Regions from separate parts of the Streptomyces sp. NPDC043812 genome, predicted to be linked through region 4. Evidence: riboswitches for the same ligand, from Rfam matches in the RefSeq annotation. Region 4 holds a riboswitch; each other region holds the start of a gene.
What was found. A riboswitch is a leader RNA that binds a small molecule or an ion and turns the genes downstream of it on or off. The one in region 4 is predicted to bind cyclic di-AMP.

Region 1 (7,036 bases), on a different contig from region 4:
GGCGGCGCGGGGCCATGTACCCGTGGCAGAGCGGCAGCGACGGGCGCGAGGAGACACAGGAGCTGCACCTCAACCCGCGCTCCGGTCGCTGGCTGCCCGACCACTCGCGCCTCCAGCACCATGTCGGCTCGGCCATCGCGTACAACGTGTGGCAGTACTGCGAGGCGACCGGCGACGCGGAGTTCCTGCACACCAAGGGCGCGGAAATGCTGACGCGGATCGCCCGCTTCTGGGCGGACTTCGCGGTGTACGACGAGGCCATGGGCCGCTACCGCATCCGCGGGGTGGTGGGTCCCGACGAGTACCACGAGGCGTACCCGGGCTCGGACAGGCCCGGCCTCGACGACAACGCCTACACCAACGTCACCGCGGCCTGGGTGCTCGCCCGTGCGATCGACGTCGTACGTGACCTGCCCGAACCGCGCCGCACGGAACTGCGCGAACGCACCGGACTCGACACCGCCGAACTGACGCGCTGGCAGGAGGTCTCGCAGCGGTTGTACGTGCCCTTCCATGACGACGTCATCAGCCAGTTCCACGGCTACGGCGATCTGGAGGAACTGGACTGGGACAGACTGCGAGACCGCCACGGCGACATCCGCCGCCTCGACCGCGTCCTGGAGGCCGAGGGCGACACCGTCAACCGCTACCGGGTGTCGAAGCAGGCCGATGTCCTGATGCTCGGCTATCTCTTCTCGCCCGCCGAACTGAGTGGCCTCTTCCGGCGCCTCGGCTACGAACTCGACGCCGAGACCTGGCACCGGACGGTGGACTACTACCTGAGACGCACCAGCCACGGATCGACTCTCAGCGGTCTGGTCCACGGCTGGGTGCTGGCCAGGGTGCGCCGCGAGGATGCCTGGTCGTACTGCCGCGAGGCGCTGGAGGGCGACATTGCCGATCTGCAGGGCGGCACCACCGAGGAGGGCGTGCACCTGGGCGCGATGGCGGGCACCCTCGACCTCTTCCAGCGCGGCCTGACCGGGCTGGAGACCCGTAACGGGGCGTTGTGGTTCGACCCCGTCCCCTCGCCCCAGCTGTCCGAGTACGGCTTCTCCGTCCGCTACCACGGGCACTGGGGTGTGCGGGTACGGATGCGGCCCGGGGAGCTGAGGATCGGCGTACCGGCCTCCGACGGGCCCCCCGTCGAGGTGCGGCTCTCCCACCACACGGTGTCCGTGGAGCCGGGCACGTCGTGCCTGCTCACCCTGCCGGAGGACTGAACGGTCGGCGTGCCCCGCCCCTGAGGGCTCCGTGTCGTCGTGCCCCGCCGCTCACGCCTTCGTGTCGTCGTGCTCGAAGGCGAGCCGGTCGACGACGTCCACCACGCCGTCGATGCTCTGGCACATACGCACCACGATGCGCACCTGACTTCTGTGCTCCAGCATCCCGCTGAGCGTCACTCTGCCGTCGTCGACCTCGACCGCCACCGCCGCGGGGGACACCCCGAGCGTCCGCGCGAGCACCTCCTCGACGATCTCCTCCTGGATGGCGCGGTCGCGGCGGAGGAACAGCTGGAGCAGATCGCTGCGGCTCACCACCCCGATGAGCCGGCCGGAGGCGTCCACCACCGGCAGCCGTTTGATGCGGCGTTCCTCCATCACCCGGGCAGCCTCCACGGCATTCCACTCGGGACGTGCCACCACGGCGGGGCTGGACATGAGCCCCTCGGCGGTGTCGGAGCCACTGCCGCTGGTGTATCTGCGCAGCAGGTCCGCCTCGGACACCACGCCGACCGGCCGGCCGTCCTCGTCGATCACCGGGACGGCCGTGATGCCGTACTCATCGAGCAGTCGCGCGATCTCCTTGAACGCGGTGCCGCGCTGTGCGACGACGGCCTGCGGCGTCATCAGGTCGGCCACGGAACGGTGCCTCATCGCCCGCCGGTCCTGAGCTTCATCGCGGCACCTCCACGCGCCTTCGTCCTGTTCCCCGATTCTCCGATCATGTCCAGTGTCGGCCACCCGCGCCGTATGCCCGGACCGCCCCGCCGGTCCGCCCGCCGCCGCCGGACCCCGCCGGTGGCCCCGCCCCGCCGCCGTGCGGCGCCTGCGTCCCGTGGCTACCGTGGGCGCGAGGCCCGCGTCGCGGCTGGAACACGGATTGGGGAAGGTGCCCACCATGCCCGAGCAGCCCACGACCGCAGCCGGTGTTCCGGGCAGGGGAGGGCCGAAGGAGGAGATCGGTCGCCGGGTCGCTGCCCGTCGGCGGCAGCTCGGGCTGTCCCGGGAGGACGTCGCCCTGCGGGCGGGCTCGGCACCGGGGTACATCGAGTATCTGGAGGACAAGTCGGCGACGCCCGGGATGGGCTTCCTGCTGCGTCTGGCCGATGCCCTGGAGACGACGGTCACCGCGCTGACCGGCGGAGAGGCCGATCTGCCGCCGGGGGTGGGCAGGGCCGCCTACCACCCCGAGCTGGTGGAGCTCGGTTCCGACGAGTGCTGGTCGCTGCTGGGGACGCACGGGGTGGGCCGCGTCGCGGTCACCACCCAGGAGGGGCCGGCCATTCTCCCGGTCAACTACCTTGTCGCCGAAGGGGAGGTGGCCTTCCTGACCACGCCCGACGTGCTGCCCGCCAGGGCCGCCGACGGCGAGATCGCCTTCGAAGTCGACCATATCGACGAGGCGTTCAGCCAGGGATGGAGTGTGCTGGTCGTGGGCACCGCCCGGACCGTCACCGACGAGGCCGCCGTACGGGAGCTGGAGCGGCAGGCGTACAGCGCGCCATGGGCCGGGGGAGAGCGGGAGCTGTGGATCGCGGTCGCGCCGGAGAGGGTCACGGGCCGCCGCATCCTGGTGCGCGCGGCGCCGGGACGCCCGCATCTCCACCGGTGAGGGCCTGACAGTCAGGGCCCGACCCCTCGGGGGATGAATCGGGCATTCAGCTTCATTAGCGAATGTTTCGGAATTCGCCGCATGACTGGTTCATTTCTGATTGCCCTCATGTCCGTTTAGCGGCATCTTGCATGTCTCGTCATTCTTTGTTCCAGCGGTCGTGACTTCGGTCACGACCGTGGGAACCCTGAGCGGAACCAAGTGCTCCACTTTCCTTGCGCGGAGCGAGAGTTGGGCCCTCCGTGATCAATGGATGATGAGATCATTTGTCCCTTTCTCTGCCTATCCATTGCGTTTGTGAATTCAGGGCTTGTTTCCTCCGGGCGCTCTCGCTTACGGTCACCGCATTCCGGATGGAACGCCGAATCCTGCCGCCGTCCGGTACCCGACCACACAAACTCGCGTAGGGCAGGAGCGGGGGACCCAGGTAAGCCGCCGGTCCGCACAGCGGAACGGCTAGGGGTGAAGTCGCTGCAATCCGGCGACCGGACATCTCCAGTCCGAACCCGACAGCTCACCTCGCAGGCGACGGAGAGGAATTCGTCATGCCTGCAAAGGGTAAGCACCGCCGTCCCAAGTCCCACCGCCTCACTCGCGGATTCGCCGTCGCAGGCACGGGTGGTGCGGCCCTCGCCCTGCCACTGATCGGCGCGACCACCGCCGGCGCGGCCCAGCCCGCCCAGCCGGCCACCGTCGAGAAGGTCGCCGTGTCGGCCCCTGCTCCCGCGAAGAAGGCGCCGAGCACCTACTCCGTCGTGGCCGGCGACTCCCTGTCGCGGATCGCCCACCAGCACTCCCTCAGTGGTGGCTGGAAGGAGCTGTACAACGACAACCGCCGGAACATCGGTGCCGACCCGGCGCTGATCCGTCCCGGCCTCGAGCTGACCATCGGCGCCAAGGCCAAGACGGCGGCGGACTCCGCGAAGCGTGCCACCGCCGACCGCGCGGACCGCTCCGAGCGCACGAGCGCCGCGCCCACCAAGGCCGCCCCCAAGGCGAAGCCCACCGCGTACGCCGACAACCTGGACGGCTGGATCCGCGAGTCGCTCGACGTGATGGGCAAGCACGGAATTCCCGGATCCTACGAGGGAATTCACCGCAACATCATGCGTGAGTCCTCGGGCAATCCGCTGGCGATCAACAACTGGGATTCCAACGCCGTTGCCGGAACGCCGTCCAAGGGTCTTCTTCAGGTGATCGACCCGACCTTCCGCGCCTACCATGTGCCCGGTACTTCCATGGACAGCTACGACCCGGTCGCGAACATCACCGCCGCGTGCAACTATGCCGCCGACAGGTACGGTTCGATCGACAATGTGAACGGTCCCTACTGACCGTCCCGTTGTCTTCGCGGTTCCGATTGCACATGAATTCACGGCCGAGGGGCGCGGGTCCTGACATCTCGTCAGCACCCGCGCCCCTCGGCCGTTCCCGGGCGGGCTCCGACGCGGGAGTCACTGCTCCGCGACGGCGGTTCCCGCGGCCCGGTCCTCAGCGGCAGCGGGCAGCGTGAACCCCGTGAGGCGTTCGGCCTCCGACCACAGCCGGGCGTTGACCGCGGGGTCCAGCGCCCGGCGGGTGATGCGCGCGGTGGTGGTGGGCCGCACGAGCCCGAGGCGGTGACCGGGTCCGTAGTACCCGCCGGACACTGCTGCCGGATCGGCTGCCGCGAACAGCAGGGGTTCGGAGCCCTGCTCGACACCCTGCTTGGGCAGGAAGTCCAGCGCCTTGCGCACCGCGTGCAGCCGGGGCGGCCTGACCCGGCCCAGGCTCGCTCCCGCTGTCTGCAGATTGGTGATCGTGTAGCCCGGGTGGGCGGCGGTGCTGACCAGGTTCCAGCCCCTGTCGGCGGCTGTCTCCGCGAGCCTGCCGGCCATGATCAGATCGGCCAGCTTGGACTGCGCGTACGCCAGGTTCGGGCGGTAGCGGCGCTCCCACTGGAGATCGTCGAACCGGATCCGGCCGAAGTTGGCCGTACCGCTGCTCATGGTCGCCACGCGCGGCGCGGGGGCGGCGAGCAGGGCGGGCAGCAGGCGCAGTGTCAGGGCGAACTGGTCTTCGGTGCCATCTGGACCTACGCCCATCCCCTCGGCCGCGATGCAGGCCGCCTACGCCGCCGACCCCGCGCTCGCCGCGTTGCGCCTCGACTTCACCGCGACCCTGCGGGAGACCCTCGAGGTCCTGTTGTCCGGGCCGCTCGCACGGGCAGGCCGCTGACGCGCACGCGTGGCCGCAGGCACCGGCCGGCCGCGCCAGGGGGCGCCCCGTGGCCGAATGAGGCCCTTGGATAGTTTTACGGTCAACCGATCTCAGGAGACGCCCGTGTCCGCCAGGCCCCGCTTGCTGCTCGTCACCGATCTCGCCTACCCGGCCAGGGGCCGCCGGTACTGCGACGAGGACATCTTCCTGTCCGCCCGGCTGCGCGAGGACTTCGACCTCGCCCTGTGCCACCCCGGGGACGCGGCCACCCTGATGTCCGGCTTCGACGCCGTCGTGGTCCGCAACAGCGGACCCGTACTCCACTACCAGGACGCCTACGACGACTTCCGCGACCGTGCCGCCCGCGACGGCGTCCGCGTCTACAACCCGCTGTCCGCCCGCGGCGACATGGCAGGCAAGCAGTACCTGCTGGACCTGACCGCGGCAGGGCTGCCAGTCATCCCCACGGTCGACCGGCTCGACGACCTCGGTCTGCTGCCTCCGGCCGAGCAGTACGTGGTCAAGCCCAAGGTGGGCGCGGACTCCATCGGGCTGCAGTTCGCCGGCCCGGACGCCCTGCCCGGACTGGTCCACGGTGACGTGCTCGTCCAGCCGCGCATCGACTTCCGCTACGAGGTCTCGTTCTACTTCGTCGACGACGCCTTCCAGTACGCCTTCTACGCCCCTGACCCCGACCGGCGATGGGCCCTGGAGCCGTACGAGCCCACTGCGGACGACCTCGCCTTCGCCCGCCTCTTCGTCGACTGGAACACCATCGACCACGGCATCCAGCGCGTCGACGCCTGCCGCACCGCGGACGGCGCACTGCTGCTCGTCGAGCTGGAGGACCTCAACCCGTATCTGTCCCTGGACCTCGTCGACGACGCGACCCGCGAAGGATTCGTCGCGGCCATGAAGGCATCGCTGCACCGCTTCCTGGCGGCGCCGGTTCCGGGTCTGTCCTAGGGCGTGTCCTCGGGGCGCCCCCGGTCAGGCCCTCGTCATCACCATCCGGCTCAGGACCGGTGACGTGTTCTCGGACCGCGAGCTGTGCGTCGTGCCCCGGGCAACGAGCTCTGTCCGGTCGCCGAGGAGGCGGCCGCGATCGTCCTGCTCGAACCCGAAGACGTCCTCAACACGGCTGACGCGGGCGGCCCGATGACCAAGGCAGCGGAGGCCCTGGACCGAACGGGACGGCCGGGGGCGGCCGGCTGCGTCGCACCCCGCCCCGGCCCGCCCGCGTCCGCCCGGACAGGCGAGCCCAGCGCGCACACACCGTCCTCGCGGGCTGCAATGGACAGATGACCGCGCCTCCCGACGACTGCCTCGCGCGAAACGACTGGATCTGCGGCGACTACCTCACCACCCGCAGCGAGATCATCACCGCCGCGGTGCTCCAGCATCTGCAGCTGACGTTCCTGGCGGTCTTCATCGGGCTCGTGCTCGCAGTCCCCCTCGCCGTGGCCGCCCGCCGCTGGGGGTGGGCCGCCGCGCCCGTGCTGGCCGTCACGACGATTCTCTACACGATCCCGTCGCTGGCGATGTTCTCCCTGCTGCTGCCCGTCTACGGCCTGTCCGCCACCATCGTGGTGGCCGGGCTCGTCCTGTACTCGCTCACCCTGCTCGTACGCAACATCCTCGCCGGTCTGCGCGCCGTCCCGGAGGACACCCGTCAGGCCGCACGCGGCATGGGATACGGGCCCCTGAGGATGCTGTGCGCCGTGGAACTCCCGCTCGCCCTGCCCGCCGCGATGGCCGGGCTGCGCATCGCCACCGTCTCCGCCGTCTCCCTCGTCACTATCGGTGCGATCGTCGGCTACGGCGGCCTCGGCAATCTCATCTACGCAGGTATGAACACCTACTTCAAGGCTCAGGTGCTCACCGCCTCCGTCCTGTGCGTGGTCATCGCCGTCGCCGCGGACCTGGCGCTGCTGCTCGTGCAGCGCGTGCTCACGCCGTGGACGAGGCGGACCTCATGAACACCCTTTCGTCCGCGTGGGAC
Region 2 (7,036 bases), on a different contig from region 4:
CGATGCGGCGGTGCACCGGTTTCATGCCGTCGCGGGCGTCGGGCAGGGCGCGGGAGTAGATCACCGAGTACGCGTACTCGAGGAAGGAGCCCTGCATTTCGTCCACGACGTCGATGTCGAGGATCTTCTCCTCGAACTCCTCCGGCGGTGGGGTCTTCGTGCTGCGGCGGGCCATCGCGGCTGCTGCTCCTTCACGTACCAGTCTGGATCTGACGCGGACCATTGTGGACTGTCCCACTGACAACACCGACCGCGACCCGGAAGAGGGACGTGGTGGGCGGTCGGGAACTTCGCCAGGTGCCAGTGCGCTTGCATAGGGTGGCAGGACCTTTTCACATCGCGATCGAAGGGACGTACATGCCCATGGGTCACACGGCCACAAGCCAGGCCGGCTCCGGCGGCCTGACAGCGACCGAGCACCGTCTGGCCAACGGCCTGCGCGTGGTGCTCTCCGAGGACCACCTGACCCCGGTCGCCGCGGTGTGCCTCTGGTACGACGTCGGCTCCCGCCACGAGGTCAAGGGGCGTACGGGACTTGCCCACCTCTTCGAGCACCTGATGTTCCAGGGCTCCGGCCAGGTGAAGGGGAACGGCCACTTCGAGCTCGTCCAGGGCGCCGGCGGCTCCCTGAACGGCACCACCAGCTTCGAGCGGACGAACTACTTCGAGACCATGCCGACCCACCAGCTGGAGCTGGCGCTCTGGCTCGAGGCCGACCGCATGGGTTCGCTGCTCGCCGCGCTCGACGACGAGTCGATGGAGAACCAGCGCGACGTCGTCAAGAACGAGCGCCGCCAGCGCTACGACAACGTCCCGTACGGCACCGCGTTCGAGAAGCTGACCGCCCTCGCCTATCCCGAGGGCCACCCGTACCACCACACGCCGATCGGCTCGATGGCCGACCTGGACGCCGCGACCCTCGAGGACGCCCGCGCCTTCTTCCGCACCTACTACGCGCCGAACAACGCGGTGCTCTCGGTCGTCGGCGACATCGACCCGGAGCAGACGCTCGCCTGGATCGAGAAGTACTTCGGGTCCATCCCCTCGCACGACGGAAAGCAGCCTCCGCGCGACGGCTCCCTGCCGGAGAACATCGGCGAGCAGCTGCGCGAGGAGATCGTCGAGGAGGTACCGGCCCGCGCCCTGATGGCCGCCTACCGCCTCCCGCACGACGGCACACGCGAGTGCGACGCCGCCGACCTGGCGCTCACCGTCCTCGGCGGCGGCGAGTCCTCCCGGCTGCACAACCGCCTCGTCCGCCGCGACCAGACGGCCGTCGCCGCCGGGTTCGGCCTCCTGCGGCTGGCCGGCGCGCCTTCGCTCGGCTGGCTGGACGTCAAGACCTCCGGCGGGGTCGAGGTTCCGCAGATCGAGGCCGCGGTCGACGAGGAGCTCGCGCGGTTCGCCGCCGAGGGCCCGACGCCCGGGGAGATGGAGCGCGCACAGGCCCAGTTGGAGCGCGAGTGGCTCGACCGGCTCGGCACCGTGGCCGGCCGGGCCGACGAACTGTGCCGCTTCGCGGTCCTGTTCGGCGACCCGCAGCTGGCGCTGACCGCCGTGCAGCGGGTCCTGGACGTCACCGCCGACGAGGTGCAGGCGGTCGCCAAGGCCAGGCTGCACCCGCAGAACCGGGCCGTGCTGGTCTACGAGCCCGTCTCCGCCGACGACGAGACCGCAGAGAACGACGAGCACGAGGGGGCGGACCAGTGAGCGACGCTGCCGTGACCATGGACTTCCACCCGCAGCCCACCGCCGGCACCGCCCGGCCCTGGGCCTTCCCCGCCCCCGAGCGCGGCACGCTGGACAACGGCCTGACGGTCCTGCGCTGCGACCGCCCCGGTCAGCAGGTCGTGGCCGTGGAGATCATCCTCGGCGCGCCGCTGGACGCCGAGCCCGAGGGGCTCGACGGCGTCGCCACGATCATGGCGCGTGCCCTGTCGGAGGGCACCGACAAGCACAGCGCTGAGGAGTTCGCCGCCGAGCTCGAGCGCTGCGGAGCCACTCTCGACGCCATGGCCGACCACCCCGGCGTCCGGGTGTCCCTGGAGGTCCCGGCCTCCCGGCTGACCAAGGCGCTCGGGCTGCTCGCCGAGGCCCTGGTCGCCCCGGCGTTCGCGGACAACGAGGTCGACCGGCTGGTCCGCAACCGCCTCGACGAGATCCCGCACGAGATGGCCAACCCCGCCCGCAGGGCGGCCAAGCAGCTCTCCCAGGAGCTCTTCCCGTCCTCCCTGCGGGTCTCGCGACCGCGGCAGGGCACCGAGGAGACCGTCGCCCGGATCGACTCCGCTGCCGTGCGTGCCTTCTACGAGACGCATGTCCGCCCCGCCACGTCGACCGCCGTGATCGTCGGCGACCTGACCGGCATCGACGTCGACGACGTTCTCGCCGGCACCCTGGGCGCCTGGACGGGTGACAAGGCCGCGCCCCGCCCGGTGCCGCCGGTCACCGCCGACGACACCGGCCGTGTGGTCATCGTCGACCGGCCCGGTGCCGTGCAGACGCAGCTGCTCCTCGGCCGTATCGGCGGCGACCGCCACGACAGCGTCTGGCCGGCTCAGGTTCTCGGTACGTACTGCCTCGGCGGCACGCTGACCTCCCGGCTGGACCGCGTCCTGCGGGAGGAGAAGGGCTACACCTACGGTGTGCGCGCCTTCGGTCAGGTGCTGCTCTCGGCCCCGGACGGTTCGGGCGCCGCGATGCTCGCCATCAGCGGCTCCGTGGACACGCCGAACACCGGTCCGGCGCTCGACGACCTGTGGAAGGTGCTGCGCACCCTGGCGGCGGAGGGCCTCACCGACGCCGAGCGCGATGTGGCCGTCCAGAATCTGGTGGGCGTGGCGCCGCTGAAGTACGAGACGGCGGCCTCCGTAGCCGCGACGCTGGCCGACCAGGTGGAGCAGTCCCTCCCGGACGACTACCAGGCCCACCTCTACGCCCGCCTGGCGCAGACCGGCACGGTGGAGGCGACCGCCGCGGCCGTGAACGCGTTCCCGGTGGACCGGCTGGTCACGGTGCTGGTCGGTGACGCCTCGCAGATCGAGGAGCCGATCAAGGCGCTCGGCATCGGTGAAGTGACCGTCGTCACCGGCTGATTGAAAGCACCCTTCTTCGGCAAACAGCACAAAACGGATGTTGTGCAAGCAAGCGGAACCCTGGCTTCGAGGTATTTGCCGGGGTTCCGCTGTTTGTCCGTTTCCTTGCGGAAGCGACGTGTACGCCCTGTGGCATGCGCTACAAAAGGGGCTGTCCGTTTGGTGATTGACGGATGAGCTGCCTAGCGTCGGTGCGGCTGTCCGCCAAGATCCCGCCGCGCCCGCGGCATCGGACAGCCATCGCCGAGTCCCCGTCAGGCGCGAGCCTGGGGAGCCGGGGACCCACGCAGTCCCTGGGGTGAATCGGACGCCTTCGCCGTGTGCGGAGGAGTCCGTAGGAGACCTTCCTGCTCCGAACCCGTCAGCTAACCCGGTAGGCGAGAAGGAAGGAAAGGACCAGCCACTTCATGGCGTTCACCCGTGCCACCGGGAAGCATCGTGCCCCGAGCCGCCTGACGCGCAGGAGCGCGAAGATCGCGGGCGTCGCGGCCCTTGCCACCACCGGCGTCATCGGAACCCTCGCCTCCCCGGCGCTCGCCGCCGAAGCCGAAGCCCCGTCCGTCGAGGACACCGGGCTGACGCAGATCGTCTCCATGGGATCCATCGCCGACGAGATCGCCGACCAGGCCGCCGCCCAGAAGCAGGAGGCCGCCGAGGCCGCCGCCAAGGCGAAGGCGAAGGCGAAGGCCGAGGCCGAGGCGAAGCGCAAGGCCGAAGCGCGCGCCAAGGAGATTCGCGAGGCCAAGGCGCGCGCCGCCCGTGAGGCCGAGCGCAAGCGCCTGAACTCCTTCCGGCTCCCGATCGCCGGCTCCTTCGTGACCACCGGCTACCAGACCGGCGGCGCCCTGTGGTCCTCCGGCAGCCACTCGGGCGTCGACTTCCGCGCCGCGTCCGGCAGTTCGGTCGTCGCCGTCGGCTCCGGCACCGTGGTCGAGGCCGGCTGGGGCGGCGCGTACGGCAACAACATCGTCATCCGGATGAACGACGGTACCTACACGCAGTACGGCCACCTGTCGTCCATCGGCGTCTCGGTCGGCCAGCAGGTCACCCCCGGCCAGCAGATCGGCCTGTCCGGCTCGACCGGCAACTCGACCGGACCTCACCTGCACTTCGAGGCCCGCACCACCGCGGAGTACGGCTCCGACATCAACCCGGTCGCCTACCTCCGCGCCCGCGGCGTCAGCGTCTGACCCGAGCATCTCCCCGAGGGCCCCCGGCACGAGCCGGGGGCCCTCGGCGTTTGTGTCGCGCCCTGCCATTTCCGGCCAAAGGATATGCATGGATTCCGGTCGGCCATCGGAAAATCCAGCGGACTGGAATAGAGTCACCGGACACGAGTCAATCGGCTGCGTTTCGCGCGGATCAAAGCGGAGGTTCGGTCATGCGCATTCCCGCGCACTCTGTATGCACAGCGATCCGCGACGACATCGTCTCCGGCGTATTCGAACGCGGCAGCCGGCTGACCGAGGAGCACCTCGCACGCCGCTACGGCGTCTCCCGCGTCCCGGTGCGCGAGGCGCTGCGCACCCTGGAGTCGGAGGGGTTCGTCGTCACCCGCCGCCACGCCGGCGCACATGTCGCCGAGCCCACCGAGCAGGAGGCGGCCGACCTGCTGGAGATCCGCATGCTGCTGGAGCCGCTCGGTGCCGCCCGCGCGGCACAGCGGCGCACCGAGGCGCATCTCAAGGTGCTGCGCGGCCTGGTGAGGCTCGGTCAGGAGCGTGCGCGCCGCGGGCAGGGCGAGGACCTGCGTTCCCTCGGCTCCTGGTTCCACGAGACGCTCGCGCAGGCGTGCGGCAGCCCGGGGCTGACGGCCCTGCTGATCCAGCTGCGCCACAAGATCGCGTGGATGTACTCGGTCGAGCAGCCTGCCGCACCCGTCGAGTCCTGGGCGGAGCACGGCGCCATCGTGGACGCCGTGGCGCGGGGCGACGTGGAACGGGCCCGGACGCTCACCGCGCTGCATGCGGAAAGGGCTGCGGGGGAGCACCGTCTGCGACGCCGGGCGGAGCGGGTGAGGACTTCGCAACATCCCGTAAACATCGCGAGCCTCCGCAATTAACAATCGAGCCGTATACAAAGGTGTGGTATTCGGTGGCGGCCATTTTTCGTCACCGGAATTGGGTCGGCGGAATTGAGTGCCCGAATTCGTGCTGCCCGTGAGGGAAAAGCCGGCGGGGGAGCCGGTGGGGGACGACAAAGCCGCGGCGCTCCGGAAGGAACGCCGCGGCTTTGTCGCGATACTGCGGATCAGACGGTCTCGGGGAGCTCGTCCAGACCCTCGGCCACCAGCTTCGCCAGACGGTCCAGCGCGACATCGGCGCCGTCCGCGTCGGAGGCGAGCACGATCTCCTCGCCGCCCTGCGCGCCCAGGCCGAGCACGGCCAGCATGGAGGCGGCGTTGACGGGGTTGCCGTCGGCCTTGGCGATCGTCACCGGGACACCGGAGGCGGTCGCGGCACGGACGAAGATGGACGCGGGGCGGGCGTGAAGGCCCTCGGCCCAGCCGACATTGACGCGACGCTCAGCCATGGTGTTGCCCTTCAGGTCTTGCAGGTCCTAATGGTTGTCTAGACCAGTCTCTCATGCGTTGGCGGGTGCTCCGCCGACGGCCCTGCCTGCGGCCGCACCGCCGAACGGCCCTCCCAGCGTGCCCGTGCGCAACCACCCACGCGACCCGTGCATCCGCCGTACGCTGCTCGCATGCAGACCTCGTCGGAGCACGCCTACCCTGATCACTGGGAAGCAGACGTCGTGCTGCGCGACGGTGGCACCGCACGCATCCGGCCCATCACCACCGAGGACGCGGACCGTCTGGTCAGCTTCTACGAGCAGGTCTCCGACGAGTCGAAGTACTACCGCTTCTTCGCGCCCTATCCCCGGTTGTCCGCCAAGGACGTGCACCGTTTCACCCACCATGACTACGTGGACCGGGTCGGGCTCGCCGTCACCGTCGGCGGGGAGTTCATCGCCACGGTCCGGTACGACCGGATCAACGCCCAGGGCAGGCCGGCGAGCGCTCCGGCCGACGAGGCCGAGGTCGCCTTCCTGGTCCAGGACGCCCACCAGGGGCGCGGAGTCGCCTCCGCACTGCTGGAACACATCGCGGCCGTCGCACGGGAGCGCGGCATCCGGCGGTTCGCGGCGGAGGTGCTGCCCGCCAACAACAAAATGATCAAGGTGTTCCGGGACGCCGGCTACACCCAGAAGCGCAGCTTCGAGGACGGCTCGGTCCATCTGACGCTCGACCTCGAACCGACCGCGGAGTCCCTCGCCGTGCAGCGCGGCCGCGAACAGCGCGCCGAGGCCCGCTCGGTCCAGCGGCTTCTCGCGCCGGGCTCGGTCGCCGTCGTGGGAACCGGCCGGCAGCCCGGCGGCGTCGGCCGCACCGCCCTGCGTAATCTGCTCGGTGCCGGGTTCACCGGCCGGGTGTACGCGGTCAACCGCGCGTTCCCCGAGGGAGCCGGCGAGCTGGACGGCGTGCCGGCCGTCCGCTCTGTCGGCGAGATCGGGGAGCCGGTCGACCTCGCCATCGTCGCCGTGCCCGCGGAGCACGTGCCCGCGGCCGTCGCCGACTGCGGTGAGCACGGCGTCCAGGGGCTGGTCGTGCTGACCGCCGGCTACGCGGAGAGCGGCGCGGGCGGCCGCGAACGCCAGCGCGAACTGGTGCGGCAGGCCCGCTCGTACGGGATGCGGATCATCGGGCCGAACGCCTTCGGGATCATCAACACGGCCGACACCGTCCGGCTCAACGCCTCTCTCGCCCCCGAGTCCCCGGCCGCCGGCCGCATCGGCCTGTTCACCCAGTCCGGCGCGATCGGCATCGCCCTGCTGTCCGGACTGCACCGACGCGGCGCGGGACTCTCGACGTTCATCTCCTCGGGCAACCGAGCGGACGTGTCGGGCAACGACTTCCTCCAGTACTGGTACGAGGACCCCGG
Region 3 (7,036 bases), on a different contig from region 4:
GCCCGGTGAGAACTCAGGCATTGGGCGCGAGATCCGTGCCCGCGCCACGGCGGCGCACAGCGACCAGATCCGTACGGGCAGCCGGTACCTCGGTCGCCTCCGCGGCCGTCGTCTCCGCCTGCGGGGCCTCGTCCGAGCAGCCGCCCGATCCTTCGCCGCACACCGATCCGCAGCCGCCGCTCGCGGCGCGGTGCTCCGGCAGCGTGGTGGTGTCCGCGCCCTCCACCTCGAATCCGGCGTCCGCGATCATCTCCAGGTCGGCCTTGCCGGCCTGGCCCTCGCTGGTCAGATAGTCGCCGAGGAAGATCGAGTTGGCCAGGTGCAGCGCCAGCGGCTGGAGCGTGCGCAGGTGCACCTCGCGCCCGCCCGCGAGGCGTACCTCGACATCGGGGCACACGAAACGCACCATCGCGAGGATGCGCAGCGCACGCTGCGGCGTCAGGTTCCACTCCTTGGCCAGCGGCGTGCCCTCGAAGGGGATCAGGAAGTTCACCGGCACCGAGTCCGGGTCCAGCTCGCGCAGCGCGAAGACGACGTCGACCAGGTCCTTGTCGCTCTCGCCCATGCCGGCGATCAGACCCGAGCACGCGGACAGGCCGGCGTCATGCGCCTTGTTCACCGTGTCCACACGGTCGGCGTAGGTGTGCGTGGTCGTGATGTCCCCGTACGTCCCCTCGGACGTGTTGAGGTTGTGGTTGTACGCATCCGCGCCCGCTTCGCGCAGCCGCTCGGCCTGGCCGTCGGAGAGCAGCCCGAGGCAGGCGCAGACCTCGACGTCCTCGTTCTGCTCCTTGATCGCCGCGATCGTCTTCGAGACCCGGTCGACGTCGCGGTCGGTGGGACCGCGCCCGCTCGCGACGAGGCACACCCGCTTGGCGCCGCCCGCCACACCCGCGGCCGCGGCGTCGGACGCCTCGTCCGGCTTGAGCCAGGTGTACTTGAGGATCTCCGCCTTCGAGCCGAGCCGCTGGGAACAGTACGAGCAGTCCTCGGGACACAGGCCCGACTTCAGGTTGACCAGATAGTTGAGCTTCACCCGCCGTCCGAACCACTGGCGGCGCACCTTGCCGGCCGCGGCCACCACATCGAGCAGATCGTCGTCGGAGGTCGCCAGCACGGCGAGCGCTTCTTCACGGGTCGGCAGCTCGCGCCGCAGCCCCTTCTCCACCAGCGTGTTCAGCAGATCCATGGCGCTGATCCTGACGTACGGCACGGGCTCGGGCCAAGGAGGAACTCCACAACAGCGGCTGTTTGAGGTGTGTGCATGGCCACATCCGATCCTTGGACAGACCCGGTTAGGGTCTGTGCGCTGCCTACAAAAGGACCGGAGCTCTCATGCCGCAGGCCCCTCACGATCCTTTCGCCTGGATCGACGACGAGGCGCGCCGCCGTGAGCGCGCGGGCCTCGTCCGCACGCTCCGGCCGCGCGAGGCCGACTCCGCCGCCCTCGATCTCGCGAGCAACGACTATCTGGGCCTGACCCGCCACCCCGAGGTCACCGCGGCCGCCGCCGACGCGGCACGCAGCTGGGGAGCCGGCGCCACCGGCTCCCGGCTCGTCACCGGAACCACCGCCCTCCACACGGAGCTCGAACGCGAACTGGCCGACTTCTGCGGATTCGAGGCGGCCCTCGTCCTGTCCTCCGGATACGCCGCGAACCTTGCCGCGGTCACCGCTCTCAGCGGCCGCGACGCGATCGTCGTCTCCGACGCGTCCAACCACGCCTCCATCGTCGACGGCTGCCGGCTCTCCCGCGCCGAGATCGCGGTCGTGTCGCACGCCGCGCCCGACGCCGTGCGCAAGACGCTCGACGCCCACCCCGGCCGGCGGGCCCTCGCCGTCACCGACTCGGTGTTCTCGGTCGACGGCGACGCCGCGCCGCTGCCCGCTCTCGCGGCTGCCTGCCGGGAGCACGCTGCCGCGCTGCTCGTCGACGACGCCCACGGCTTGGGCGTGCTCGGCGACGGCGGCCGCGGCGCACTCCACGCCGCGGGCCTCGCCGGAACTGCCGGCGTCGTCGCCACGCTCACGTTGTCCAAGTCCCTCGGCAGCCAGGGCGGCGCGGTCCTCGGCCCCGCCCGCGTGATCGAGCACCTGATCAACACCGCCAGGACCTTCATCTTCGACACGGGCCTCGCGCCCGCTGCGGCGGGTGGGGCACTCGCGAGCCTGCGGCTCCTGCGCCGCGAGCCGCAGCTCGCGGAGCGCGCCCGGGACGTCGCCGCCGAGCTGCACCGGCGGCTGACCGGCGCGGGTCTGACCGCGGCGCGGCCCGACGCGGCGGTGGTGTCCGTCCGGGCCCCCTCGCCCGAGGCGGCGCTGCGATGGGCGGCGGACTGCCGTGCGGCGGGTCTCGTCGTGGGCTGTTTCCGGCCGCCGTCCGTACCGGACGGCATCTCCCGGATCCGGCTCACCGCGCGCGCCGACCTCACCGCCGGGCAGATCGACATGGCTGTTGCGACGATCCTCGGCACGGCGCCCGCCCGGTGACGGTGCTGCCCGATGCCGACGAGGTGCCGACGGCCTTCCCGGCGCCGCGCCCTCCGCTGACGCCGTCGCGTCCACGGACACCACCCGCCGCGTGACCGCGGCCGGTTCGTGAGCGTGTGCCGGGGAGGTCCGGACCGCCCCAAATACGCTCTCTCGTCGCAGAGTTCACCGCTTTGAGCGATAGATATGAGCCTATCCGGTGGATCGCCGACCGCGTCCTGTGCAAGGTGGCAGTCTGACGCAGAAGCACAATCCGCGGCCGTCCTCGTGTGTCATCCGCTACGAGTCGGAGCCCGGCCCGGTGGGAAAGGGGCAGCGTCGCCATGGCAGACCGTCAAGAAGCATCCGTCACTCTGCCGAGCGATCCGGCCTCGGTCCCGGCCGCCCGGAGATACGCCACCGACGTCGTCCGCGGATGGGGGATGCCCGACGGTGCCGACGCCGTCGACACGGTGCGCCTCATCGTCTCCGAACTGGCCACCAACGCCGTGCAGCACACCCTCGGCCAGTCGCCGACCTTCACCCTCGACCTGTGTCTCGAACGGGACGAACAGCTGCGCATCGGTGTCACCGACAGTCATCCGCGCTGGCCGCGTCGCCTGCCCGCCGCGGTCCGCCAGGACAACGGCCGGGGCATGGTCATCATCCGCAGCCTCACGGCGCAGTACGGCGGACGGCTGTCCGTCACCCCCACCGACGAGGGCGGCAAGACCGTCTGGATCGCCCTGCCGTGGTCGGTCCCCGTGCAGAGCTGAACCAGCGCGTCCGTGCTGTCACAACGGCCGGGCGCCCGCGGTCTGCTGCCCGGCGCGTCCGAACGAGCCGCGCAGCAGTGCCCTCAGTGACTGCGCCGCCGGGCCGGACTCCTCGCCCCGGTGCACCACGGAGATCGTCCTGCGGAACGAGGTTGGCTCCAACTGCCGTACCTGCAATGGCGTCGCCGACATCGCGGCCACCATCTCCGGCACCACCGCCACACCGATCCCGGCACTCACCAGGGCGCACACGAGCGCGTAACCGGGCGACTCGCACACCACGGCCGGTGTCGCGCCGGCCTGCGCCAGCGCACCCTCCACGCCCTTGCGCGGCGGATGCGACGGAGCGCTGCTGATCAGCGGCTGCCCCGCGAGCGCGCTCACCGGCAGCCGGCCCGAGCCGCCCGCCCAGCGCATGCCCGGGGGCCGTGATCAGCACCAGCTCCTCCACCAGCAGCGGTTCCACGGCCACGCCCGGCGGCAGAGGCGCGGGTTCGGCCGGTTCATAGGCGTGCGTCAGCGCCAGATCCACCTCGCCGGTCGCCACCGCGGCGACCCCTGCCGGCGGCTCGTACTCGGCCACGGTCAGCTCCACGTCCGGATGGGCACGGCGGAAGGCGCTGAGCACCGGTGGCAGCAGATGGACGCCGACGGTGGTGAACGTCCCCACCCGTAGCCGTCCCCCCGACAGTCCGGACAGCCGGGCCAGTTCGTGCCGTGCCCGGTCCATCTCGTCCAGCACGCGGCGGGCCCGCTCCGCGAGCAGCTCGCCCGCGGCCGTCAGCCGGGCCCCGCGGTGGTGCCGTACCAGCAGTGGGGCACCCGCTTCCCGTTCCAGCTTGGCCAGCTGCTGGGAGAGCGCAGGGGCGGTGTAGCCGAGGCGTGCGGCGGCACGGGTGATCGAACCGGCCTCCGCCACCGCGACCAGGGCCGCCAGCCGTGTCGGGTCGTACATGGCACCCCTCGAGCGTCGGCAGCCTTAAGCATTGCTTTGGGCAGACCCAGAAGATTGCAAGCACACGTTAAGGCCTGCGCGCCGTCACGATGGAAGCCATGGACGCACACCTGGTCGCATTCATCGGGGTCGCCGCGGGCATGGTCGCCATGCCGGGTGCCGATTTCACCGTGGTCGTACGCAGCGCGCTCGCCTCGCGGCGGGCAGGGGTTGCCTGCGCGGTCGGGGTGGCGGGCGGACTGGTCGTCCACACCGCGCTGGCCGTGGCAGGGCTTGCCGCGGTGCTGGTGGCGGTGCCCGCGCTGTACCGGACGTTGCAGATCGCGGGCGGCGCCTATGTGCTGTGGCTGGGCATCCGTGCGGTGCGTTCCGCGCTGCGCCCGCTCGCCGACGAGACCGGTGCCGACGAGGGCCGGTCCGCCGGCGGTGCCGCACTCAGCCTGCGCCGGGGCTTTCTCACCAACGTGCTCAACCCCAAGGCGCCGGTGCTCTTCCTCAGCCTCCTGCCGCAGTTCGTGCCGGACGGCGCGGCGGTCCTGCCGCGCACGCTCCTGCTCGCCACCATCGTGGTCGTGCTCGCACTGGTCTGGTTCCCGGCGGTGGCACTGCTGGTCGACCGGCTCGGCCGATGGCTGCGCAGGCCGCGCACCACGCGTGCCGTGGAAGGCGTCACGGGCGGCGCGCTCACCGCGCTCGGCGCGACCCTGCTGGTCCAGCCGCTCGCCCACTGACGTGGAGGTCGAGCGGCCGTTCGACGTTGACGGCCGATCAATTGCTGTCACCACCGCTGGGGAACAGCGTCTGTCGGGGTGTCAGTCCACGCGGCCGTAGTACACCTTGCTCGTCCAGATCTTGACCAGCCGCACCACGTCGCCCGTCTTGGGCGAATGCCAGATCTGTCCATGGCCGGCGTAGATGCCCACGTGGTAGACGAGCCCGCCCGCGTGGAAGAAGACCAGGTCACCGCGTTCCCGATCGGCGGCGGAGACATGCTGGGTGCGGTTGTACTGCTGCTGGGCGGTGCGGGGCAGCTGCTTGCCCGCCTCCTTGTACGAATAGAGAGTCAGTCCGGAACAGTCGAAGCTCGACGGGCCCGTCCCGCCGTATCTGTACGGCGATCCCTTCTTCGATTCCGCGACTTGGAGTGCCTTGCTCGCGTGGCTGGTGATGGCATGGCCCGGGGTGGTGGCGCCAGGAGCCACGAGCGTGCCGCCGAAGACGGCCATGGTCAGTGCCGAAACGGCGCCCGCGCGTGAGAACAGGAGCGGGAGATGCGTCTGCGCAGTCATGCGCAACCCTTCGTCAGCCGCCTGTGAAGGATGACCTGTCGGGTTCGGACCGGCGAAGACGCCCGGCCGCCGAAGCGGCTTCACCCCAAGAGAGGACCGGGATCACCGGTCGCCCCGTACTGCTCGGGTCCTCCACTCCTGCCGATGCACTTCTGTCGACCAGGCATCCGATGCGGCGGCAGGACTCAGCGTCCGCTCGGACCGCCCCGTCAAGGTGGCGGGGGCTTGTCGTCCCACGGATCCTGACCCACGCGTGTCCGATTTCCGAGTTGAAACGGCTTTTGTGAAGGCAATCACGACTGATCTGTTCGGGTGGGCAGGGGCGTTGGAGGCCCATTCGCCTGACGCGGAATCATGGTCGTACCAGCGGCGTAGCCCGCCGATGCCGCCAAATCGGTGGTCTCGCCGCGCAAGTCCTGCGACACGCAACAACTTCGCCCGAACTCCACCGAACGGGGTACGAACACCGTTACCCCGTCGGCGGTTGACAGAGCGGATCGATCGTCAACTTGTCGGCACGGACGGCATGGTCACCCGGTTCGCCCGGCGTTCCCCGTCCAGGATGCGCAGTGCTTCGGCGAGCGTGTCCGCGTACACCTCGCTCTCGCCGCGCATGTGCATGAGAGTCAGGGCGTCCTTCAGGGCGGCGGCACGCCCGACCAGGGCCTGTGCCGCACGCAGCGCGCCGTACGTGTGCGTGGCGCGGGCCGGGTTGATGCGCCCCACCAGATCGACCACTTCGAGAAAGCGGTCGATGAACTCGGCCTCGGCGCGGGTCAGGGCGGGCAGCGGCGGCATCTCGGGCGGCAGCATCGTGGGTCACCGCCCGCCGGGCGCTGCCGACGAAGCCTTGCGGCTCTCGATGACGTGATCGATCAGGCCGTACGCCTTCGCCGCCTGTGCGTCGAAGATCTTGTCCCGCTCCAGATCGGCGGCGATGCGCTCGGCGTCCTGGCCGGTGTGGCGCACCAGCATCGCGGCGAGCTGTTCGCGCAGACGCAGCAACTCCGCGGCGTGGATCTCCAGATCGGAGGGCTGGCCGCGCAACGGCTCCTCGACGGCGGGCTGCTGGACGACGATGCGGGCGCCCGGCAGTGCCATGCGCTTGCCGGGGGTGCCGGCCGCGAGCAGTACGGCGGCGGTCGAAGCGGCCTGCCCGAGGCAGGTGGTGGCGATGTCGCAGGTGACGACCTGCAGGGTGTCGTAGATCGCCGTCATCGCGCTGATCGAGCCGCCCGGCGAGTTGATGTACAGGCAGATGTCCTGGTCGGGGGCCGCGTATTCGAGGTGCAGCAGCTGTGCGATCACGTCGTTCGCGGAGGTGTCGTCGACGGCGGTGCCGAGGAAGACGATCCGCTCGCCGAGCAGCTTGGAGTACGGGTCGAGAGTGCGGGTTCCCGTGCTGGTGCGTTCGGTGAACTCCGGCAGGACGTAGCGGGCGGCAGGGCGGGTCATGACGTACCTCTCCTCAGGTCCGTGGCACTGTCCATCTGTAAAAAATGTACAGGATGTACAGGCCGTTATGATGGGGAGCATGGCCTACGGAT
Region 4 (7,036 bases):
CGCAGGGACGGCCGCAAGGGGAGCCGCCGCAAGATCCACACAGGTCGCCGCACCTCCAATGCCGACAGCCGCACGGCCGGAGGTGCGGCGCCGCCGCCTTCGCAGCGCGCGCCCCCACGAGGGCACACCGGGGCGAGCCGTCCCCGGTGCGCCGGTCGGGAGGTCGCCGTGAAGGTTTTGGCCCTGCCTCTGCCCCTGCCGCTGCCCGGCTCGCAGCTCGCTTCACAGCTCACCGCGTGCCTGCACGGACTGCGCTGCCTGCGCCTTCCCACCGCGCTGCTGCGTGCCACCGCCCTGGAGCTCGCGATACTCGCCGGGCATCTCGTGCTGTATCCGACCGGCCTCACCCCGGAGCGTCCGCCCCGTCGGCGTACCGCGCCGGACGCGACGCAGCTGCCCGCTGCCCTCGCAGGCGTCGTGCCCACCGTCCTGCTGCACGGCTTCGTCGACAATCGCTCCGTGTTCGTACTGCTACGCCGCGCGCTCGCCCGGCGCGGCCCGCACCACATCGAGTGCCTCAATTACTCTCCTCTGACCTGCGACATCCGCGCCGCCGCCGATCTACTCGGCCGCCATGTGGAGAAGATTTGCGCGCGGACCGGGCAGAGCGAGGTGGACATCGTCGGCCACAGCCTCGGCGGCCTGATCGCCCGCTACTACGTACAGCGCCTCGGCGGTGACCGCCGGGTCCGTACGCTCGTCACGCTCGGCACCCCGCACTCCGGGACGACGGTGGCGCCGCTCGCGGGAGCGCACCCGATCGTGCGCCAGATGCGGCCCGGCTCGACGGTGATCGAGGAACTGCGCCTTCCCGCCCCGGGCTGCCGTACGCGCTTCGTCAGTTTCTGGAGCGATCTCGACCGGATCATGGTCCCCGTCGAGACGGCCTGCATCGACCATCCGGACCTTCTCGCCCAGAACGTACGAGTGAGCGGAATCGGCCATCTCGCACTGCCGGTTCACCCCGCGGTCGCCGACTCGATCCACGAGGCGCTCGCGTCGGGTGCGACGGAAGCGGGTCCGGCCGGCGCGGCCTCGGTCGCCTGAGGACGGAGGCTCCCGCGACTGCGCCGTGGAGTCCCGGGTTCCGACATCGAGTCGAACGCTTCTCGAACGTAGGGCCAAAGCTGTGCCCACAGTCCGCCGAAAGACGGCTGAATGCCCGTTTCCTGATTGCGGAGATGCCGCCGAAGATTGTCGGCATCGCATACCGCCGGGTACAGTCGCGCCACTGCTTCCCCCGGGGGCCCCTGTCTTGTGGCCTCTGATGCAGATCCTGCTGCCGAGGCGAGAGAGAAGTTGGTGAACGACCAGCACGCCCATGCCGGGTACGCCGGCTACACCACCGGCAGCTTCGATTCCGACCCGCTCTTCGGCGCTCTTCCGGGCAGTTACGAAGCGGGGCACAGCGGCCAGTACGACGCGACCCAGTGGGCCGCCGGGACGCACGAGACCGCCGGTTACGACGCCTACGCGTCGGCGCAGCAGGTCCAACAGCCGCAGTACGACCAGCAGTACGCGCAGTACGACACCACCGGGCAGTGGGACGCGAGCGCGTGGAACCAGGCCGGGCAGACGGGCCAGTACGAGACCGCCGCTGCGACGTTCGCCTACGACACGACGGGACAGTGGAACGCCACGTCCTTCGACTCGGGCGCCTACGACGCCACCGCCTGGAACGCGGGCACGGCAACGTCCCCGGCAGGGCTCGTACCGCAACAGTTCACGCCGGAGCACGAGTTCGTGCCGGCCGCCGAGTACGACAACGGCTACGCCGACTACCAGGCCTCCGAGATTCCGTACGCGGAGCACGAGGACATCCCGTACGGCGAGCCCGCTTACCAGGACGGCGAGTATCCCGCCGCCGAGTACCAGGACGTCGCGCCCGCGAGCGACACCGAGTACCAGGGCGAAGAGGACCGCACGGACGCCACTGCGGAACCGGCGTACGAGGACGACTACGTCTACGGGAACGACGCCGAGAGCGACGCCGGCACGGATGCCGAGTCGGAGCACAGCGCCCTGACGCAGACCATGGCCGCCATGCCCGTAGCGCCTGTCACCCCGCGCCCCGTCCGCCGTTCCGGCAGCGGCGGCCGCGGTCGGCGCCGTACGCCCGCCAAGCGCTCCGCACTCCTCACCGTCGCCGTACCCTCCGCCTGCGTCATGGGCGTTGCCGGTATCGCCGCCGCTTCGGTCGGTGGTCTCGCCGACAGCGAGGCGAAGGACGACACGTCCAACCTGGCGGCCGCGGATCCGGCCTCGGTCAAGCAGGTCGCCGCCAACAGCAAGATGGACACACAGCTCGCCGCACTCAGCGAGGACGCCCGCGACTTCGGTGACCGCGCCTCCCGCACCCAGGAGCGCATCGATCTCAAGGAGCGCCAGGAGGCGGAGCGCAAGAAGCGCGAGGCGGAAGCGGCACGGCGGGAGGCGCTGCGCCCCAAGTTCGTGCTTCCCGTGAAGCAGGACGGTCTCAGCGCGTACTACGGGCAGTCGGGCGTCAACTGGATGTCGCTGCACACCGGTATCGACTTCCCCGTCCAGTACGGCACTCCGGTCATGGCCGCGACGGACGGCACCGTCCGGACCCAGTGGAACGGCGCCTACGGCAACATGGCCATCGTGACCGCGGCCGACGGCACCGAGACGTGGTACTGCCACCTCAGCAGCACCAAGATCCGCAGTGGCTCCGTCAAGGCCGGCGACGTCATCGCCTACTCGGGCAATTCAGGCAACTCCACCGGACCGCATCTGCACTTCGAGGTGCGTCCCGGCGGCGGCGCGGCGATCGACCCGCTGCCGTGGCTCCGCGGGCACGGCATCGACCCGACCTGAGCAGACTCTGACACGAACCGCCCGGCCCTCTCACGAGGGCCGGGCGGTTTCTGTCATGTAGGCCGGTCCGTCAGAGCTTTTCGACCGGTGCATACCGGAGCAGCAGGCGCTTCGGCTTCTCGTCGCCGAAGTCGATCGTCGCCTGCGCGTCCGAGCCGGATCCCGTCACCGCCACCACGGAGCCGAGACCGAACTGGTCGTGTGTGACGCGGTCGCCGACGGACAGCGCGATCACGGGCTTGTCGTTCGTCCGCCGCGTGGCGAACCCGGACGCGCCCCCTCGCGCACGCGACGACGAGAGCGACGAGGTGATGCCCGACGTCGGCCCGGCGGGCGCGGACATCGGTCCCTTGCGCTTCCAGTCGAGGTGCGCGCCCGGGATCTCCTCCAGGAAACGCGACGGCGGGTTGTACGAGGGCTGGCCCCAGGCGCTCCGCATCGACGACCGGGTCAGATACAGGCGCTCGCGGGCGCGGGTGATGCCCACGTAGGCGAGGCGCCGCTCCTCCTCGAGCTCCTTGGTCTGTCCCAGGGCGCGCATGTGCGGGAAGACGCCGTCCTCCATACCGGTCAGGAAGACGACGGGGAATTCGAGGCCCTTCGCGGTGTGCAGGGTCATCAGCGTGATGACGCCGGTGCCCTCCTGATCCTCGTCGGGGATCTGGTCGGAGTCGGCGACGAGCGCGACCTTCTCCAGGAACTCGGCGAGCGTGCCCGCGCCTTCCTCCTCCGCGCGGTCCTGCTCGAACTCGAGTGCCACGGCGGCGAGTTCCTGGAGGTTCTCGATGCGCGTCTCGTCCTGCGGGTCGGTGGACGCCTGGAGTTCGGCAAGATAGCCGGTCCGCTCCAGGACGGCCTCCAGCACGACCGCGGGCCCCGCGCCCGAGTCGACGATCGTGCGCAGTTCCTCCATCAGCACGTTGAACCGCTTCACCGCGTTCGCCGAGCGGGCCGCCATTCCGTACGCCTCGTCGACGCGGCGCAGCGCCTGCGGGAAGGTGATCTTCTCGCGGAGCGCGAGGGCGTCGATCATCGCCTCGGCGCGTTCACCGATACCGCGCTTGGGGACGTTGAGGATGCGGCGCAGCGGGACGTTGTCCTCGGGGTTGGCCAGGACGCGCAGATACGCGAGGACGTCCCTGACCTCCTTGCGCTCGTAGAAGCGCACTCCGCCGACGACCTTGTAGGGCAGGCCGACGCGGATGAAGATCTCTTCGAAGACACGGGACTGGGCGTTCGTCCGGTAGAAGACGGCGACGTCGCCGGCCTTCGCGTCGCCCGCGTCGGTGAGCCGGTCGATCTCGTCGGCGACGAACTGGGCCTCGTCGTGCTCGGTGTCCGCGACATAGCCGGTGATCTGGGCGCCCGCACCGGCGTTGGTCCAGAGGTTCTTGGGGCGGCGGGACTCGTTGCGCTCGATGACCGCGTTGGCGGCGGAGAGGATCGTCTGCGTGGAGCGGTAGTTCTGCTCGAGCAGGATCGTCGTCGCGTCCGGGTAGTCCTCCTCGAACTGGAGGATGTTGCGGATCGTCGCGCCGCGGAAGGCGTAGATCGACTGGTCGGCGTCGCCGACCACGCACAGCTCGGCGGGCTCCAGGTCCTCGTAGCCCGTGCCCACCAGCTCGCGTACGAGTGTGTACTGGGCGTGGTTGGTGTCCTGGTACTCGTCGACGAGGACGTGGCGGAAGCGGCGCCGGTAGTGCTCGGCGACGTCGGGGAACGCCTGGAGGAGATGGACGGTCGTCATGATGATGTCGTCGAAGTCCAGGGCGTTGGCCTCGCGCAGCCGTCCCTGGTACATCCGGTACGCCTCGGCGAGCGTCTTCTCGAAGCCGTCCACCGCCTGGTCGGCGAAGGTCTCCTCGTCGATCAGCTCGTTCTTCAGGTTCGAGATCTTGGCGCTGAAGGACTTCGGCGGGAACTTCTTCGGGTCGAGGTCCAGGTCGCGGCAGACCAGGGACATCAGCCGCTTCGAGTCGGCGGCGTCGTAGATCGAGAACGACGAGGTGAAGCCGAGCTTCTTCGACTCGCGGCGCAGGATGCGCACGCACGCGCTGTGGAACGTCATGACCCACATCGCGTTGGCCCGCGGGCCGACCAGCTGCTCGACGCGCTCCTTCATCTCACCGGCGGCCTTGTTGGTGAAGGTGATCGCCAGTATCTGGCCGGGGTGCACATGGCGGGTGCCCAGCAGATGCGCGATCCGGTGGGTGAGCACACGGGTCTTGCCGGAACCGGCTCCGGCGACGATGAGCAGAGGGGTGCCCGTGTGCACGACCGCGGCACGCTGCTCCACGTTCAGCCCCTCGAGCAGGGCCGCAGGGTCGACGGCGGGGCGCGGGTGACCGTCGCGGTAGTACCCGTCGCGGGCCGGGGGCACGTCGTAGGCGCCCTGGAAGAGGTCGTCCGGGATCGGCTCCGGGGCGTGCTCCTCGGGCGGGGGCGGGTGCTCCTCCGCTCGGGGCTGGAGATCCGCCAGGAAGCTGTCGTCAAAGAGGCTGCTCATCGCTTATCGAGTCTAGGCGGCCGGACCGACAACCCGGTGCCGTATGCCGATCCGGCCCCGGACATCCGTCCGCACGCGGAGGCGGACGCGTTCCGTGACCGGGCGGATCCGGTGCGCCACACGTACGGCCGGAAGTCCTGCTCACCGAAAAAGGTCACGAAAATGTATCGGACATATCGAACATCAACCTTCACAGCAGATGCACGAGTTGGCTAGCGTGCTCGACCAGACGGCCCGTACCGCCATGGCGAACCCCGCCATCCGCGCCGTCTCCGCCGAATCCGGGCTTTCCGTAAGGAAGTTCAGAACCGGGGACCCACATGCACTATTGGGGTGAATCGGACCGCGCTCCACTCGGTCCGTAGGGCATCTTCCGTTCCGCCCGAACCCGTCAGCTAACCCGGTAGGCGGTTCACGGAAGAAGGAGATGCCGGCCTTGGCGTCGCATCGCAGGATCCGCAGCCGTAGCGTAAAACCCTCCCCTGCCGTCGGGTTCACGACGGCCGCCCTCGCCGGTGTCACTCTGCTGTCGACGCAGAGCGCCACCGCGGCGCCGACCGACCCGAAGCCCTCCGTCGAGGACGTGCAGAAGAAGGTCGACGACCTGTACCGGCAGGCCGGCACCGCGACCCAGGAGTACAACCAGGCGAAAGAGGCCACCGAGGAGAAGCGCCGCGAGGTCGACACGCTGCTCGACGACGCCGCCAAGCGCACCGAGAAGCTCAACGAGTCGCGCCGTGCCCTGGGGAACTACGCCGCCGCGCAGTACCGCACCGGTGCCGTCACCCCGACCGCCGCCCTGCTCTTCGCGGACAGCCCTCAGGCGTACTTCGAGCAGACGCAGCTGATGGACCGGATGACGGACCAGCAGCAGAGCGCGATCACCGAGTACGAGACCGAGCGCGCCGCGGCCGCGAAGCAGCGTGCCACGGCGACGAAGCGGCTGGAGTCGCTGACCGACTCCCAGAAGGCCCTGCGCATCAGCAAGCAGAGCGTCCAGACGAAGCTGGCAGAGGCCCGGACCCTGCTCTCGAAGCTGACGGCCGAGGAGAAGGCCCGTCTCGCCGCGATCGAGCGGGAGAAGGAGGAGGAGGCCCGCCGCAAGGCCGAAGCGAAGGCCGAGGCGGAGGCGCGTGCGAAGGCGGAGGCCGAACGGCAGCGCCAGGAGCGCGAGCAGACACCTCCGGAGACGGGCACGGGCAGCGGTACCGGCACGGACGACGGCAGCTACGCGGCGAAGGCCGACAAGGTCCTGGCCTTCGCCCGCTCCCAGATCGGCAAGCCGTACGTCTGGGGCGCGACCGGCCCGAGCTCGTACGACTGCTCCGGACTGACCCAGGGGGCCTGGAAGGCGGCCGGCGTGGACCTGCCGCGCACCACCTGGGACCAGGTGAAGGTCGGCCAGCGCGTCGCGACGGCCGATCTGCTCCCGGGCGACCTGGTCTTCTTCTACGACGACATCAGCCACGTCGGCATCTACATCGGCGACGGCAAGATGATCCACGCACCGAAGCCGGGCGCGAACGTCCGCGAGGAGTCGATCTACTACATGCCGATCTACGGCAGCGTCCGCCCGGTCTGACCGGCATCGGACACACGGATGCCCGGGCGGTCCACCCGCCCGGGCATCCGTGTGTACGCGGTCAGGCCGCGGCGTCCGCGGGGCTGGTCACGTCCACAGCGTCGCGATGA

Region 1: another riboswitch for cyclic di-AMP. It lies ahead of AC067Z_RS17480 (transglycosylase SLT domain-containing protein); the one in region 4 lies ahead of AC067Z_RS10825 (C40 family peptidase).
Region 2: another riboswitch for cyclic di-AMP. It lies ahead of AC067Z_RS07815 (M23 family metallopeptidase); the one in region 4 lies ahead of AC067Z_RS10825 (C40 family peptidase).
Region 3: another riboswitch for cyclic di-AMP. It lies ahead of AC067Z_RS24465 (C40 family peptidase); the one in region 4 lies ahead of AC067Z_RS10825 (C40 family peptidase).

The regions. Positions count from the first base shown of each region.
Region 1 is NZ_JBWKCY010000010.1:240,722-247,757, forward strand. Features, by position in the region: gene AC067Z_RS17465 (glycoside hydrolase family 65 protein) at 1-1,223, shown strand, start outside; gene AC067Z_RS17470 (CBS domain-containing protein) at 1,275-1,877, opposite strand; gene AC067Z_RS17475 (helix-turn-helix domain-containing protein) at 2,122-2,835, shown strand; cyclic di-AMP (ydaO/yuaA leader) riboswitch at 3,226-3,376, shown strand; gene AC067Z_RS17480 (transglycosylase SLT domain-containing protein) at 3,381-4,169, shown strand; gene AC067Z_RS17485 (Rossmann-fold NAD(P)-binding domain-containing protein) at 4,290-4,919, opposite strand; gene AC067Z_RS17490 (hypothetical protein) at 4,933-5,052, shown strand; gene AC067Z_RS17495 (ATP-grasp domain-containing protein) at 5,110-6,000, shown strand; gene AC067Z_RS17500 (ABC transporter permease) at 6,336-7,013, shown strand; gene AC067Z_RS17505 (ABC transporter permease) at 7,010-7,036, shown strand, end outside.
Region 2 is NZ_JBWKCY010000004.1:120,801-127,836, forward strand. Features, by position in the region: gene AC067Z_RS07800 (DNA gyrase/topoisomerase IV subunit A) at 1-175, opposite strand, end outside; gene AC067Z_RS07805 (M16 family metallopeptidase) at 358-1,710, shown strand; gene AC067Z_RS07810 (M16 family metallopeptidase) at 1,728-3,095, shown strand; cyclic di-AMP (ydaO/yuaA leader) riboswitch at 3,327-3,489, shown strand; gene AC067Z_RS07815 (M23 family metallopeptidase) at 3,503-4,285, shown strand; gene AC067Z_RS07820 (GntR family transcriptional regulator) at 4,477-5,157, shown strand; gene AC067Z_RS07825 (HPr family phosphocarrier protein) at 5,346-5,627, opposite strand; gene AC067Z_RS07830 (bifunctional acetate--CoA ligase family protein/GNAT family N-acetyltransferase) at 5,799-7,036, shown strand, end outside.
Region 3 is NZ_JBWKCY010000017.1:84,081-91,116, reverse strand. Features, by position in the region: gene AC067Z_RS24495 (adenosylmethionine--8-amino-7-oxononanoate transaminase) at 1-21, opposite strand, end outside; gene bioB (biotin synthase BioB) at 14-1,189, opposite strand; gene AC067Z_RS24485 (8-amino-7-oxononanoate synthase) at 1,336-2,490, shown strand; gene AC067Z_RS24480 (ATP-binding protein) at 2,814-3,245, shown strand; partial or broken gene AC067Z_RS24475 (LysR family transcriptional regulator) at 3,264-4,200, opposite strand; gene AC067Z_RS24470 (LysE family translocator) at 4,299-4,931, shown strand; gene AC067Z_RS24465 (C40 family peptidase) at 5,013-5,489, opposite strand; cyclic di-AMP (ydaO/yuaA leader) riboswitch at 5,493-5,665, opposite strand; gene AC067Z_RS24460 (hypothetical protein) at 5,994-6,302, opposite strand; gene AC067Z_RS24455 (ATP-dependent Clp protease proteolytic subunit) at 6,309-6,944, opposite strand.
Region 4 is NZ_JBWKCY010000006.1:12,051-19,086, forward strand. Features, by position in the region: gene AC067Z_RS10810 (esterase/lipase family protein) at 202-1,047, shown strand; gene AC067Z_RS10815 (M23 family metallopeptidase) at 1,303-2,838, shown strand; gene pcrA (DNA helicase PcrA) at 2,909-5,344, opposite strand; cyclic di-AMP (ydaO/yuaA leader) riboswitch at 5,608-5,769, shown strand; gene AC067Z_RS10825 (C40 family peptidase) at 5,772-6,926, shown strand; gene AC067Z_RS10830 (hypothetical protein) at 7,014-7,036, opposite strand, start outside.